DNA from 2 places in the Pseudoalteromonas ruthenica genome. Region 2 is predicted to be linked to the other one. Evidence: predicted binding sites of a transcription regulator. Region 2 holds the regulator's gene; the other holds the start of a gene.
What was found. Region 2 encodes MetJ, which represses methionine synthesis genes. Its sites were predicted from a motif close to TAGACGTCTAGACGTCTA; they were not measured.

Region 1 (7,872 bases), 1.1 Mb from region 2:
CGCTTAGGCTACTGAGCTGCTCACGTACATAGTCGACAAAGTTATCGGTGTCGTAAAAGCGACTATCTAGGGCATAGCCTAGCTGTCGGTCTTGGCTGGCTACCAGTTGCGGCACATAGTTACTTAAGAAGTTTCGCGTTGCTGCAAAGTCCGCTTCGCTCATGCCATTGGCAATGAGTTTATCGAGCTCGAATAAAGCGGTGCGAGTAGCAAAGTGAGCATCGTTATTTGAGCGCAGCGGCCTTAGCCATACCTGGAAGATTTGCTCAGAGCGCCCTAGGTTAGCATCTGGTTTAGTTTGGAACATACCACGAGGGAAGTACTCGATGTAGGCATAGTCGCCATAGTTCATCCCCCGAACCTGACGAATACGCTGGAATAACTGAGCGTTCGAGTTACGGTGCTCACCTAAGTATGAACGCACTAACCATAATGCTGTCCAGTCTTTGTGCGAGCGCGTGGTATCAATAGGGAAGCCAAACGACACTGCCGTTGATTTTGCCGACTTTTCGACAATAGTAGCGTAACGCCCGTCAAGGGCTGGAGCGTCAGGCACATTAAGGCGGCGTTGCTCACCTTTTGGTAAGCCCTGTAGGTCCGTTAACAGCTGCGTTTTCAGCTCTTCTGGCATGGCTCCCGTAATACCCAAGTGCAGTTTACTTTGGGTCAGCTGTTGCTGATAAAAGGCCCGCACATCCGCTAAGGTAATATTCTCCAGATCAGATAAGTCGCCGTAATTATAACTTTCATAAGGATGGCCTTGATACAGCTTGCTATACAGTACCTCCTTGCCCAGCTCCTCATCGTTAGACGCTTTTAAGCCTGATTTAATGCTATCGACAAGCTCCTTTTGCAACCGCTGGAAGTCGTCTTCGCGAAATCCTGGGTTTAGCAATTGCTCGCTCACCAAGGCATACCATTTGTCAGCATTGTCTTTGTGAATACGGCCACGAAACGACATCATTTCTTTGTCAATTTGATAGCTAAAGCTCCCCGCCATGGGGTATAAAGCCTTTTGAATATCTTTATAGCTTTGTGACTCACTGCCGCCTTTGGCAATCATTGCCGCAGTCAGAGCCGCCAAACCTTTTTTGCCCTCTGGGTCGGCAGCCGCGCCGGTGTAGAATAACCAGTTAACATCCACCAGCGGTGAACTATTCGTGTTATCGAGCACGGTGAAATGGCGCTCGGTAGGTTTATTTTGATGCTCAGCGACTAAAGCATCAAGGCGCACCTCGTTGGCAAAGCCTGCGACCGACTCACTAGCCGACATCGTCACCGTGGTACGATTACTATCGACAAAGTATTTATTCGCCATGGTGCGAATATCTTCGGCACTAATATTATCGGCAGTGGCATACAAGGTGTTGATCACCTCAGGGTCACGCTCGAAATGCATGTACCGCGCAAGGGTTGAGGCGATGCTTTGTGATGAATCTAAGCTATTAATAAAGCTATACTTTTGGTGCGATTTCAAGGCTTGTAGCCGGCTTTCATCGACCAACTCTGTACGTGCCTTGGCATAAGTGCGGTTGATAGCATCGCGCACGGTAGTGAGGTGCTGCTCATCATCCACCTTCACAAACACATGCATCAAGCCTGGGTCTTTGGTTTCCGGGTTGTAAGTGAACATTTGGCTGGCAATTTGTTTATCAACAACCAACTCTTGATACAAATCTGAGTTCTCAGAAAAGTATAGTTGTGAGAGCAAATCAAGCGCCGCGCGGTCTTTTTTCTGCGGCTGCCACGCTGCACCTTTGTATGACACTAATAACCAGTGCCCGGGTAGCCCTTCGTATTGCTCATGCACATAACGAGGCGCCTGTTGTTGCGGTTCAACAGGAATATCGGCTTGATAATCCCCTTGCTGCCAATTGCCCCAGTGCTTTTTCACCATCGCAATGGTCGCTTGCGGGTCAACATCACCGACAATCACCAAAGAAACATATTCCGGCTTATAAAAGCGCTCGAAAAAGGTTTGCCCATATTCACTTTGGTCCGGCATGGCTTCAATGTCGGCAAAAAAGCCCATAGTGGTGTGTTTATAGGTATGCTTATCAAAGGCCTCATTACGCACCGCCGCTAATAACTTACGGATTGGACTGGCATTATTCTTTAAGTATTCGCCTTTGACGGTCAGCGCTTCGGTACGGAATTGCTCTTCACTGTAACTCAAGTTTTGGAAGATATCCGCTTCAATTTCTAGCACCTTATCGAGGTGCTCTTTGGAGAAGTTAAGGTGATAATTGGTGTAATCGTTCGTGGTGTAAGCGCGATTATCGACCCCAGAATTTTTCAAGATATCTGCATACACGTGTGCAGGAAATTTCTCAGAGCCTTTGAACATCATGTGTTCAAAGAAGTGTGCAAAGCCGGTTTTTCCTGGTTCCACCTCATTACGTGAGCCTACGGACACCGGGATTTGTAATGACACGACATCGGGGTAGTCTGTTTTCACCACCATGACTCGCAGACCATTATCAAGCTCTTCAAGTACATAGTCTTGGGAGAACACCGCTTGTGACTGTGGCGCGGCCTCAGCAGCCGTTGGGGTGCTGGTCGTCGTTTGCGTGCTTTGGCAACCGCCAAGAGTGAGCGCGAAGGCGACACCTGTCGCTAATAGAGAAAGTTTCATCTTCAACCTTGATGTTTTGTTGTTTTTTAGCTTCCTCATTATGCAATAAATCACATCGCAAACGCACCTTAGGGGTGTCACTTTGCTGTAAACAAATATGTCAGCCACGACATAATGGGTATAACGGTCAGATCATGATGAGTAACGCTTTAACTTGAAGCAAATTCACTCGAGTTGAGTAAGTTTCATTATAAAAAGCTGTTTAGACGTCTAAATGGCTGTTATAGTTGTTTCATTGTCAATTGCTGGGAATGAGAACCATGGCTTTATCACTGCGAGAAAAAATAGAGGACCCCCGTCAGGGCGTGTATTTAATTGGCACTACGCCACCTAAAGCAGATACCGATGAAGTCGCTATGCGCGCAATTGCCGAAAAGTTGCTTGGCCGTTTACACGAAATTGAATATGACGGTGTGGTGGTTTATGACATTCAGGATGAGAGCAGCCGCATCAGTACGCCGCGCCCCTTCCCATTCAAACACACCATTGATCCACGTGATTATGGCCAGTTATTGCGGCGCTTATCACGCGCCGATGTGATCACCTATAAAAGTGTGGCTCAGCGCAATCAGGATGAATTTAATCAATGGCTTGATAGCACCGCCAATGACCATGATTTAAATAACTTAGTCTTAGTCGGAAGTCCGTCGTCACAAGGGGATATCAAGCTAAGCTTAAATGATGCCTACACCCAGATTGCCGCCCATCACCAAGACTTCTTTTTAGGTGGCGTGACCATTGCCGAGCGCCATGCCAATAAGCGTAATGAACATGAGCGCTTACTGACCAAAACGGCGCAAGGGTGTCAGTTTTTTATCTCTCAGGCGGTTTACGATGCGCAAGCGACCATTGATCTAATCACCAGTTATGCCCGCAGCTGCCGCCAGCAAGGGCTCTCACCACAGCGTATTATTCTGACCTTCACCCCTTGTGGCGGTGAAAAAACGCTGGATTTTATGCAGTGGTTGGGGATTTCCGTGCCAGAGGCAACTAAGTGGCGCATGCTTGATGCCGAAAACACCTTGAGTGAGTCGGTGCGCATCTGCCGCGAAAACTTAGATTTGATCTTACGTAGCTGCGCACATCTGGATGTGCCGCTGGGGTTGAATATCGAGTCACTGACGAACCGCAAGCAGGAAATCGATGCATCCATCAACCTGTATCGTTTGCTTAAAGCCACCATGGAGCTGAGCTTGGCAGAACGACAAATCGCCTAGTTTACCTTTCTTTTGCCCGCCCAGTGCTATACCTACTGATAGCGCTGGGCATTTTGAGCGGCAAAAAGTGCAGCGCCATACTGCACTGTGCTCACCCTAGTGTTACTTTTTGCGCCACTGGCCGTCGACTTTAACCATATGCCCTGCGGTCGTTTTTTCGATAGCTTTGGCGCCTGCTAACGCCTCCACTTGGCTCAAACTGATACCATTTTTCTTCGCCAATGATAAATACTTGGCTTTACGCTTAGCGTTAATCTCGGCAATTAGCTTTTGCGCCTCACTGTTATTTTGTACTAAGGCTAAATAGCCGTTGCTGGTTTCGCCGACGATACCTTGCGCCTTAGCTTGGTCTAAAGTTAGCGCCCAGGCACTGAAGGCCAACATGGCGGCACTGACTAACATACTCCATTTAACTAGTTTCATAACCCCTCCTAGAAAAGCTCGCTGTCATCGCTGAATAATTCGTCGAGTTCTTTATCCACTTTGACGCGGATCTCATGATCGACTTTGACATTTAGGTTGATGGTGATTGGCTCTTTACTCTCTACCTCAACCTTATGGGTGCATCCCATTAAAGTTAACATAGCGACCACCGCCACCAGCGATAGTTTGCTCATTCGCTTACTCCTTCGCTTGATACTCTTGCTCCACTTTCTTAGTGATTTCATCACTTAAGCGCAGCGCCTTAAATAGGGTATAGATATTTTCTTGATGATTATAGTTAAAATTTACAGCTTGCTGGTGCTCGGGGTTTTCCCCTTTTAATTGCATCGCCATGGTTAACCAACCATCGGTTTTTAAATCAACATCGGCGTTGATGCTGTTGATATCTAAGTTTTCCAACATGCCCAACATCGGCCCAAGCTCTTCCTGCTGTGCTTTCACCGCATCGAAGGCGGCGTTATCTTTAATCGTCAATTTACCCGGAGCTTGCGAATAAATACGGCCATTTTCGACACTGACTCCCTGCTCCTCTAACCGTATTGGTAGTTTTGCTGCCAATACCCCTGTGATCTCAATACCCTGCTGTGGCTCTAGCGCCAGTAGGCTTTGGGCATTAATTTGTGCTACCTCAACTAAGGTGGGAGCACGGCGCTTCGTTAGTCCCGTCACATAAAGTTTATCCAGCGACAAAGTGCCACCTAACACCTCAGCCTGCACCTCTTTGAGGTAGGCATCTTGGTCATAACCCCAGAGCCCTTGCACCTGTGACAACACCGGTCCAGCGCGTAGTTGGGAAATAGTAAAGCTAGTATCATCGAGCTGAAGTTGCCCTGAATTCCACTGTCCTTGCGGCGACGTATCGATATTTTCAGCTAAGTAACTCTGATAAAGCACGCTGGCGTCGTCCACCTCTAGCTGCCATTGCATACGCTGAAGGCGCGCATCACCGTGCAGTTGAGCGCTGAGTGTGCCGGCGGTCAGTGACAACTCAGGGGCCAATTGGCTGGCAATGGCTTGCAATGAAGGCAAAGGCGTCGGCGGCAATACCACGGTGATAGGAAAAGCCGTTTCTTGCCAGCTGTGCTTAGCCAAAGCTTGCGCCTGCTGCCATGAGATAAGGTGCTCACCATCAATGCTGCGAGCAATATCAACTCGACTATCGACACTGAGCTCACTTAATCTCAGCTGTGCAGAATCTAGTTGCCCAATACGGCTTTGCACCTCAACCTGCGCGCTGCGCCGCCCTGCCCCCAAGTCAGCCTGTACCTGATAACTTTGCTCGACATCAAGGAGTTTAATATCAGCACTCGCCGCAACAGCAGCAACGGTCTCTAAGCGCGCTGAAATCGAGTTATCTGCGCTGATAGTGGCATCAACAGTAACCGCTACCTGTTCGCCAGAATAAGGCGCCATTGTTAACTGTGCGGTTTTCAGTTGCCCATGCAGCGCAGTAGCCCCAGCAAAGTTATGGTCGAACTCGCCAGTGGCGCTTACGGAGGCAACATGCACGTTTTCACCCACCGGCGCAGCTACCTGACCTTTAAAGGCGCCGCTAATGCGCTGCTCAGTTGCCTGTCCCGAAACACTAAGCCGCCCTAACGACTGGGTTTCTAGCTGTAAAGCATACTCGGCAGCCACCTGTGCTGTGCGCCAATTGGCACGCGGCGCCTCTAAGCGGACACCCACTTTAGTCTGTTCGCTGTTATGCGTAAGCAGCACTTGCGTTAGCTCCACCTCGCTTTTATCTATACTCACCCTTGGTTCGGCCAACGTTAGCTGCCATGACCCCTTGAGCAGCTCTGGGAAGTAGGGTTTTAGGCTGGCTTGATAGTCACATTGACCCTGCGCTCGCAATTGCGTTGTCAGTGCACTGGTGTCTAAGCTAAAGCGACGCATGTTGTTAGAACGTACCTCGATGCGGCCCTGGCTACTCACCTGCACCGGGCAAGGCGTATGTTGCCAAGTAGCTTGGCTGGCAATAGTGATCTGGTTATCAATTCGGTTTCCGTAATAGCGCCCTTGTATTTGTAGCTCCGGCAATGCCCACTGAGAGATATTAAAGCGCATGAGTGATGGCTCGGCCACAGCCATAAGCTGGGCTCTTAAGGCTTGATTGGCATGCAGTTCATAGTCGATATGCTGCGAGGTTATGGCGATATCACCGGCTATATCACCATTTAACACCCACTGATTGAGTTGCGGCTCACTTACCGTCATACGCACAGGCGCAGTGGCATAAGGCGTGTACACGAAAAGGGATTCAACAGTTACCAACGGACGACTGTCTGTCAGCGGCAAATTAAGCGCCTGAGGTTTACCAGTATCACTGGATGATTGAGTTTGTTGCTTAGCCAGAGTTAAAGCTGCTTTTTCAATATCGATGTGCTGCGGTGTGATTCGCGCCTGCTTAATAACAAGCCGATGCTGCCGATAACCTAGACATAACTTATTGACTGTGATTGTGGTCAGCCCACTCCCCCATTGCCAATCAGCACAGGTTAACTCTGCTTCATCGGCATCAAGGTAATGTTTCGCTACCATAAAGGTGAGCTCGATGCGAAATAAGTAGGCGGTAGCTAGAGTGAGCCCTATCACTGCTAATCCAATCAACAGTTTGCGCAGCATAGTTTTCCTTAAAGCGGCAAATGGTAGGTGATCATTTTAAAAGTTTCTCATGAAGCGAAGCTGATTGGAACACATCAATAAGAGCAACAAAAAAGGCTGCCAAGGCAGCCTTTTTAGATTAGATAAGCACTAGATAGTTAGCCAATGTGCTTGCGCGCGTTACGGAACATGCGCATCCATGGGCTGTCTTCTTGCCACTCATCTGGGTGCCATGAGTTCGCTACCGCGCGGAATACCCGCTCTGGGTGTGGCATCATCACCGTAGCACGACCATCTGTAGAGGTCATACCCGAGATTGCCTCTGGTGAACCATTGGGGTTCGCCGGATATTGCATAGTTGGGTTACCGTAGTTATCTACGTATTTCACCGCTACAGTCCCCGAGTTCACTGCTGTTTGAATAGCCGCCTCATTTGCAAATTCGGCACGGCCTTCACCGTGTGACACCGCAATTGGCATACGTGAACCCGCCATACCACTGAAGAACACCGATGGGCTGTCTTGTACTTCGACCAAGGTTGCACGCGCTTCAAAACGCTCGCTTTGGTTGGTCACGAAACGTGGCCAATGCTCCGTGCCAGGGATCAGCTCGCGCAATGTTGATAGCATCTGACAGCCATTACACACACCCAAGCTGAAGGTATCTTGACGCTCGAAGAAGCCTTGGAACTGCTCGCGTGCCATGTCATTAAATAGAATGGACTTCGCCCAGCCTTCACCGGCCCCGAGTACGTCACCATATGAGAAGCCACCGCACGCCACAAGGCCTTTGAATTGCTCTAGCGTTAAGCGCCCCTCTAGAATGTCACTCATGTGTACGTCAACGGCGGCAAAGCCTGCACGGTTAAATGCCGCCGCCATCTCAACGTGTGAGTTAACGCCTTGCTCACGCAAGATAGCCATTTGTGGCTTAGCGCCAGTAGCAATGTAAGGCGCGGCGACATCTTCGTTA
Region 2 (7,872 bases):
CGCCTTCTGCACTTAACCCTATCCGCAACCCTGAGCGTGCTAAAAATCGCCGTAACGTCGTGTTAGGCCGGATGTTAGATGAGGGCTACATCACTCAGGCTGAGTTTGATGAGGCAACGAACAAACCAATTACCGCCCGTTTCCACGGCGCCGAGATAGAGCTTTATGCGCCTTATATTTCTGAGATGGTGCGTGCCGAGTTGGTTGCTCAGTATGGCGAGGAGCAAGCCTATAATTCAGGTATGCGAGTTTACACCTCGGTAGAGTCAAAAGTGCAGCAAGCAGCTCAGCAAGCATTGCGTGATAATCTATATGCTTATGATATGCGCCATGGTTATCGCGGCCCCGAAGCCGTACTATGGGATAACGAAACCGAAGCTCCTCTTGACGAACCACAGTTAATCGCCCACTTACAGGGCCTTAACCCACTCGCCGACTTACATGGTGCAGTGGTGATGAGTGTGGACGAACAATCCGTTGAAGTACTTAATGAATTAGGTGAGCGATTCACCATAGAGTGGGACGGATTAAAATGGGCGCGCAAATTTATTACCCAGTCTCGTCAAAGTTATGCTCCGAAGAGTGCGGCCGATATTCTCTCTGCAGGTGCACAGATTTGGTATCGTTTCGACAATGATGGCCGCCCGCTGTTAGCGCAAGTTCCCGAAGCATCCAGTGCACTGGTCTCTATTGACCCTAAAGACGGCCGCATAAAGGCGATTGTCGGTGGCTACAGCTTTGAACAAAGCCAGTACAACCGAGCGGTTCAGGCAAAGCGCCAAGTTGGCTCTAACATCAAGCCCTTCATTTACTCAGCGGCGTTAGAGCATGGTTACTCCTTAGCAACCATTATTAACGATGCGCCGATAAACCACTGGGATAAAAGCCAAGGTGTTGCTTGGCGACCCAAGAATAGCCCAGCTAAATATGTCGGCCCGATCCGTGTTAGACGTGCCTTAGCGCAGTCAAAAAACGTGGTTTCAGTCAGGTTGCTGCGCGGCGTAGGTGTAGACCCTGCCGCTGAACACTTACTCAAGTTTGGCTTTCATGATGAAGATATTCCGCGCAATGAAACCCTGGCGCTGGGGAGTGCTTCATTAACACCTTTAGAATTAGCTCGCGGTATGAGCGCTTTCGCAAATGGTGGGCATTTAGTTGAGCCTTACTTTATTACCGAAATACAAAGCGCCGAAGGCGAAGTGTTAATGCAAGCTCGCCCCTATAAGGCCTGCTCTGAAGAGCAAAAGCGCAGTAATGAAATGTTTGCAGAGTTGGCAATGCTTGAGCCCAGCGGCGCCAGTGAGGGTACCCCCGACAACACTGACAGCGCTGAGACTACTGATACCCAGTTACCGCAATGCGCACCTCGGGTTATTTCTAAACAGAATGCCTTCTTAATTGCCGATGCGATGACCAGTGCAATTTGGGGCGGTGGCAGCTGGAAGCATGGCACCGGCTGGAATGGCACTGGCTGGCGCGCGACGCGGTTAAAGCGCCGTGATTTATCAGGTAAAACCGGCACCACCAACAACTCGGTCGATACCTGGTTTAGTGGCTTTAACGCCAATGTTATGACCACAGTGTGGGTTGGCTTCGATAACCCAGGTAATCCGCTAGGACGTACCAGTTACAACAACAACTTAGGGAAAGGACAAACCTTTGGTGCCGAATCTGGTGCAAAAACAGCGCAACCGGCTTGGATTGATTACATGCGTGTGGCCCTTGAAGATGAGCCTGCGGCCCCTATCGAGCCACCCGAAGGACTGGAATCAGTACGAATTGATCTAAAATCAGGATTATTAAGTCATCAAAACGACCACACCAGCCGCTTTGAATACTTTATAAAGGGGACTGCCCCCTCTAAATATGTGGAAAAAGCGCCGCCGGTGATCTTCGAAACTCAAGGGCAAGATGAGCCTGAGCTGCCCACTGAAGACGAACTCTTCTAAATAAAAAAGCCAAGCAATGATGCTTGGCTTTTTTATTACTCTGTTACCGCATTAACTAAGACTCTCAATAAGCCAGTAGAGATCTGAGTGGACACCTGCAGCGGTGACCTCTTTTCCTGCACCTGGGCCTTGAATAACCAAGGCATTCTGCGCATACCAGCGACTGTTGACGACAAAGATATTGTCACCGGGACTTAATCCCGCTAAGGGGTTGGATTGTGCCACTGCAACAAGACCCACTTGGGCTTTTACCTTGCCATCAACAATGCGTAAGTCAGCATTGTACCTCAGTACCTTTTGCTCTTTTTGCGCCTGCTGTGCGTGGGTGCCAACAAAGTCATCAAGTAAGGCAATGTTATCCAGAAAATCCTGCCAGCTCCCTTGTGCTAAAGACTCTGGCATTAATGGGCTTAGCTCAATATCGTCAATGTCCAATTGCAAACCCAACTCGCGTGCGAGGATCAACAGCTTACGTTGTACATCTCGGCCGGATAAATCTTCACGCGGATCGGGCTCGGTAAAGCCTAACTTTTGCGCCGCAAAAAGCAGCTCAGAAAAAGCTTGGCTGCCATCATAGTGACTGCATAGCCATGATAGCGTCCCAGAAAACACACCTTGAATACGGGTGATCTCATCGCCACTGCGCTGCAAATCGGCTAATGCAAAGTTAATGGGTAGCCCAGCGCCAACACTGGTGTTATAACGCCATTTGAGATTGCGCTCTGCCAGCTCGTTACGTAACGACTGATACCAACTATGTGGCGCTGTTCCGGCATACTTGTTGGCACTGATCAAATGACAGTTAGCACGCACAAAATCAGGGTATAGACCACTGAATGACTCACTGGCGGTTATATCAATGACCACCTTGTGTTCGTAATCAAGCTCATTGAGGCGTTCGCACAACTGCTCGCTTTGATAGGGAACCGCTTGTTCTAACCATTGACCTTGCCAGTTCTGCGGGTCTAACCCACAGGGGTCAAATAACATGCTGCGACTTCGCAGTAGACCAACCAGTTTTACCTCAAAGTGCTGCTCTAAACGCGCTAACTGCTGCGTAAACTGTTGTAAAAACACACTGCCCACATTTCCAAGGCCGGCGACAATCACGGCAATTTGCTGGTGTGCACCAATTAAAGTGCGGTGTACCTTCCCTAAACTATCGGCATCAATGATTTGATCGGTCAGTACCAAGGCGTAGTCTTGATCGCAGTGGCTAAAGCGGATAGTTAAGTTAAGTTGCTCTAAGCATGCCAGCATTTCTTGGTAGCCTTGCTGAGTATACTGGTTTGGGCTGACTAAGGCGCACCCATTGAGGTTTGACTCAACGAGTTGTCCACGCTCTCCCAGCTCACGGGAGATAAGAGTGCTATGGGCGCTGGGTACAATCAAAAAGTCTACCCCCTGCTGCTGAAAGTGGCCTATGGTGTGCTGTATAAGCTGGCTTAAGGTTGCCAGTTCATCCACTTTAAGGCTCGACACACGATATAGGTCAACGCCCTCTATGGTGGTCAAAAAACGTTTATGCTTACAGTAACCTTCGCGGACAATCTCAGTGCCACTGTCATCGCTGTCATAGGAGCTGCGCACCGATAGCTTGATGGCGCTACCTTGCAAAGGCGACAGCGTTTTCGCATGCAATACCGGATTACCTAACTGGGCCAGGCGGTTGGCTTGGCTACGACAAATTTTTTGATACTTTAAGGCATCGGCTACTTTGCGTGGGTCGGTGCTGAAAACCCCCTGCGTATCGGTCCATATACAAACTTGTTTGGCGTTGACATAACGGGCCAATAAGGTGGCGCTGTAGTCACTGCCATTGCGTCCCAAGGTGACTGTTTGCTGGTTGCTATCGGCGGCAATAAACCCCGTTACAACGTTGATTTTATCCCCGGCAATATGGCGCTCGCAGAGCTTTTCATTGTCCAAATGCAGTAGTTGCCCTTGGTGCACACACAGTAGCTGCCGCGCATCAAGATCTTGCGCAGCATAGCCTAATTGCTGCAAATAGGTCGCCAGCAAGCGGGCCGACCACAGTTCACCATGGGCTAATAAGGACGCCTCATCTAAGGTGTTTGTCTGCAATTGTTCAGCTATGCGCTGAAGCTCACTATTAAGCTGTGATTGCAGAGCGTGGGCTTGGTGCGCTGCTAATAGCTCATCAATAAGCTCATGCTGATGGGTGCGTAGCAACTGCAAGACATCATGATAGCCATGGCTATCGTGCTGTTGATAGGCCTGCCACAACTTCACTAGCGTATCCGTGGTTTTCCCCGCCGCAGAGACCACCACCACGTCACCGAGTTGGCTGTTGCCGATAACAATATTGGCGACCGCATGGTAACGCGCCGCGTTGCTGAGACTCGAACCACCAAACTTATGTACAACCTGAGTCATAGTATCCTCTTATTTGCTTGCTAACGCGTTAAAAGCGGCATCTAAGTCATCTATAAGATCTTGTTTATCTTCAATACCTACAGAAATCCGGATAAGCGTGTCGCCGACCCTAGCCTCAAGTCGTGCGGCTTTATCCATGCCCGCGTGAGTCATGGTCGCCGGGTGACAAATAAGGCTTTCCACCCCGCCCAACGACTCCGCTAAAGTAAACTGCTGTACTGAGGTGAGGAATTTTGCACTGTCTTGCAGCTGGCCTTTAATATCAAAGCTCACCATGCCGCCAAAGCCCTGTTGCTGCGCTTTTGCCAAGTCGTGTTGTGGGTGCGAACTCAATCCTGGGTAGTAAACTGACTGCACACTAGGATGCTGTTCAAGGTATTGAGCAATCGCCAAGGCATTTTCTTCATGCTGCTTAAGGCGCACTTTCAAGGTACGCAAACCACGCAGGGTGAGATAGCTATCGAAAGCGGCACCGGTAATGCCAATATTATTAGCCCACCATGCCAGCTCTTCACCCAACTCTTTGGTTTTGGTGATCACCGCACCACCGACCACATCGGAGTGACCATTGATATATTTAGTGGTCGAGTGCACCACCACATCACAACCCAATAACAATGGGTTTCTGTAAGGCGGGAGATAAAAACGTGTTGTCGGCTGCAACCAGCGCACCGATGCTCTGCGCGGCATCGCACACTGCGCGGATATCCGTGAGTCGCAAAATGGGATTACTGGGCGTTTCAATCCACACCAGTTTGGGTTTGGCGGCCACTAAGCGTTGGTAACAGTTTGATTGAGTGAAATCGATAACCTCAACCTTGAGCAACCCCCGTTTGGCTAAAGAGGTAAATAAGCGATAACTGCCGCCATAACAATCATGGGGGATCACTAGGGTGTCATTGGGTGTCAGTAGCTGCGTCACTAGATGCACTGCGGCCATACCTGTCGCGGTGATAATTCCGTGCTCTCCCCCTTCTAGTTGCGCTAAGGTCTGCGCCAAAATATCCCGATTGGGATTACCACTACGACCATAATCATATTCGCGTTTGCTATCAAAATCGGCAAAGGAATAGGTGGTCGATAAATGAATGGGTGGCACCACCGCACCATGGTGCTTATCGGCATCAATACCATGGCGCACGGCGATGGTGTCTTTTTTTAGTTGTGACATATTTGCCCCCAATCAAGAAAATGGATGTTTAGACGTCCAAAAGGTTAAATTAACACAATTTAGAAGTCAAAACATTTATACGTCTAAATAGCTAATTTATGAATATTTGACTATCCTTACCAACGCGATAAAATTTCGCCCTTATTGATGCCTAAGTGACCAAAAATAAGACGCAAATTATGGCCAAGTGGAATGGTGAATACATTCACCCTTATGCGGAGCATGGAAAAAAAGCCCAACAGGTAAAGAAAATTACCGTTTCCATCCCGCTCAATGTTTTAAAAGTATTAACCGATGAACGTACTCGCCGCCAGGTGAATAATCTTCGTCACGCCACCAACAGTGAGTTGCTGTGTGAAGCATTTCTACATGCCTTTACTGGTCAACCGCTGCCTAATGACGAAGATCTCCGAAAAGATAATCCGGAGAAGGTACCGGAAGAGGTGAGAAAAATTATGGAAGAAATGGGTGTGGAAGTGCCTGTTATCGGAGAGGACTAACAAAGATAAGCAAGTTTAACTAACCCCTGAGCATTAGACCTCATTGCAGGAGCTAGCTTAGTGTTGTTCATATATGTCGCAAGTCGGCCTGTATGAGAAGCGGTTAGTGAAGCTATTACTCTTTGCAAGCCATAAAAAAACCCAAGCACTAAGCTTGGGTTTTCTTTTTCTAGCGTTGAGTAGTAAAGTGATTACTCAGCCATATAATTCGCTGGCATATCAATTTGCGCAACACCTGAGTCCACAGCCGCCTGCGCCACGGCTTTCGCTACGCGTGGCAATAATCGTGGATCCATAGGCTTGGGAATAATGTATTGCGCGCCAAACTCTAATTCGCTCACTCCAGATGCCGTTAACACTGACTCAGGTACTGGCTCCTTGGCGATACTGCGAATAGCCTCTACAGCGGCAATTTTCATCTCATCATTGATAGCGGTGGCACGCACGTCCAGTGCACCACGGAAAATAAATGGGAAACACAGTACGTTATTCACTTGGTTCGGGTAGTCAGAGCGCCCAGTGGCCATAATTAAGTCTTTGCGCGCACTGTGTGCCACATCCGGCTTAATTTCTGGGTCTGGGTTAGAACAGGCAAAAATGACCGGCTTGTCGGCCATCAATTTAAGGTCTTCAGCTGAGAGCAAATCTGGGCCAGAAACACCAACGAACACATCGGCATCAGCAATAACGTCTTGCAAGGTGCGCTTATCGGTGTTGTTAGCAAATAATTGCTTATATTCATTTAAGTCATCACGACGCGTGTGGATCACCCCTTTACGGTCAAGCATGTAAATATGCTCGCGCTGAGCGCCACACTTAATAAGCAGCTCCATACATGCAACTGCCGCTGCGCCAGCCCCCAAACACACGATCAAGGCATCACGAATATCTTTACCTTGAATTTCTAAGGCGTTTAGCATGCCTGCAGCAGTGACGATAGCAGTGCCGTGTTGATCATCATGAAATACTGGCACATTACAGCGTTCAATGAGCGCTTGCTCGATTTCGAAGCATTCCGGGGCTTTAATATCTTCGAGGTTAATACCGCCAAAGGTGTCGGCAATATTTTCTACAGTGTTAATAAAGTCTTCAGTGGTGCGATGCTTCACCTCGATATCGATGGAATCAAGATTAGCAAAACGCTTAAACAGTAGTGCCTTGCCTTCCATGACCGGCTTAGACGCTAACGGGCCTAAGTTACCCAACCCTAAAATGGCACTGCCATTAGAGATCACAGCAACCATATTGCCTTTGGCCGTGTATTTATAAGCATTGTTAGCATCGGCAGCGATTTCACGCACCGGCTCTGCAACACCTGGGCTGTAGGCTAAAGCGAGATCGTTAACGGTCTCGGCGCTTTTGGTGAGTTCAATGCTAATTTTTCCTGGAACGGGGTTAGCGTGGTAATCGAGGGCTTTTTCACGAAAGTCAGACATGAACGAGTATCCTGCTAGAAATGTATGTGAGAGTTCAGCTAGTTAAGGCAAACCATACCGCTTTTCTAAATATATTCAAGCAATATCAGGTCTATCCTGTTGTACGAAATTAAAGGGTTTTAAGCCCAAATTCATGCACATTATCTAAAGCTTTATGTGTAAATTTTGATATTCCATGCACTATAGGGACTTATGCATGCATAAAAAACCACCTAAAGCCATGCATAATGCTATATCCGAATAACTTAATATAACTAAAAAGAATACCGATCGGATAACGAATCTTATTGTTCGCTAATAACAAAGTAAGTGAATTTTAGTGAACTTTAGCGTCATTATTGTGCTTTTTTTGTCACTTTAAATGAGCTAGAGCTTAAGGTGAAATGGCTAGTATGAATAATGGGGATGGATAAAAATCA

Region 1: the regulator MetJ is predicted to act here: its motif matches at 2,831-2,848, upstream of PRUTH_RS00930 (methylenetetrahydrofolate reductase).

What each region holds. Positions count from the first base shown of each region.
Region 1 covers NZ_CP023396.1:190,894-198,765, reverse strand. Annotated here, with positions in the region: gene PRUTH_RS00935 (M16 family metallopeptidase) at 1-2,635, opposite strand, end outside; gene PRUTH_RS00930 (methylenetetrahydrofolate reductase) at 2,896-3,852, shown strand; gene PRUTH_RS00925 (YdbL family probable chaperone protein) at 3,955-4,275, opposite strand; gene PRUTH_RS00920 (YnbE family lipoprotein) at 4,284-4,469, opposite strand; gene PRUTH_RS00915 (intermembrane phospholipid transport YdbH family protein) at 4,474-6,921, opposite strand; gene purL (phosphoribosylformylglycinamidine synthase) at 7,059-7,872, opposite strand, start outside.
Region 2 covers NZ_CP023396.1:2,404,669-2,412,540, forward strand. Annotated here, with positions in the region: gene PRUTH_RS11215 (penicillin-binding protein 1A) at 1-1,949, shown strand, start outside; gene metL (bifunctional aspartate kinase/homoserine dehydrogenase II) at 2,001-4,346, opposite strand; partial or broken gene metB (cystathionine gamma-synthase) at 4,356-5,517, opposite strand; gene metJ (met regulon transcriptional regulator MetJ) at 5,697-6,017, shown strand; gene PRUTH_RS11235 (malic enzyme-like NAD(P)-binding protein) at 6,209-7,453, opposite strand.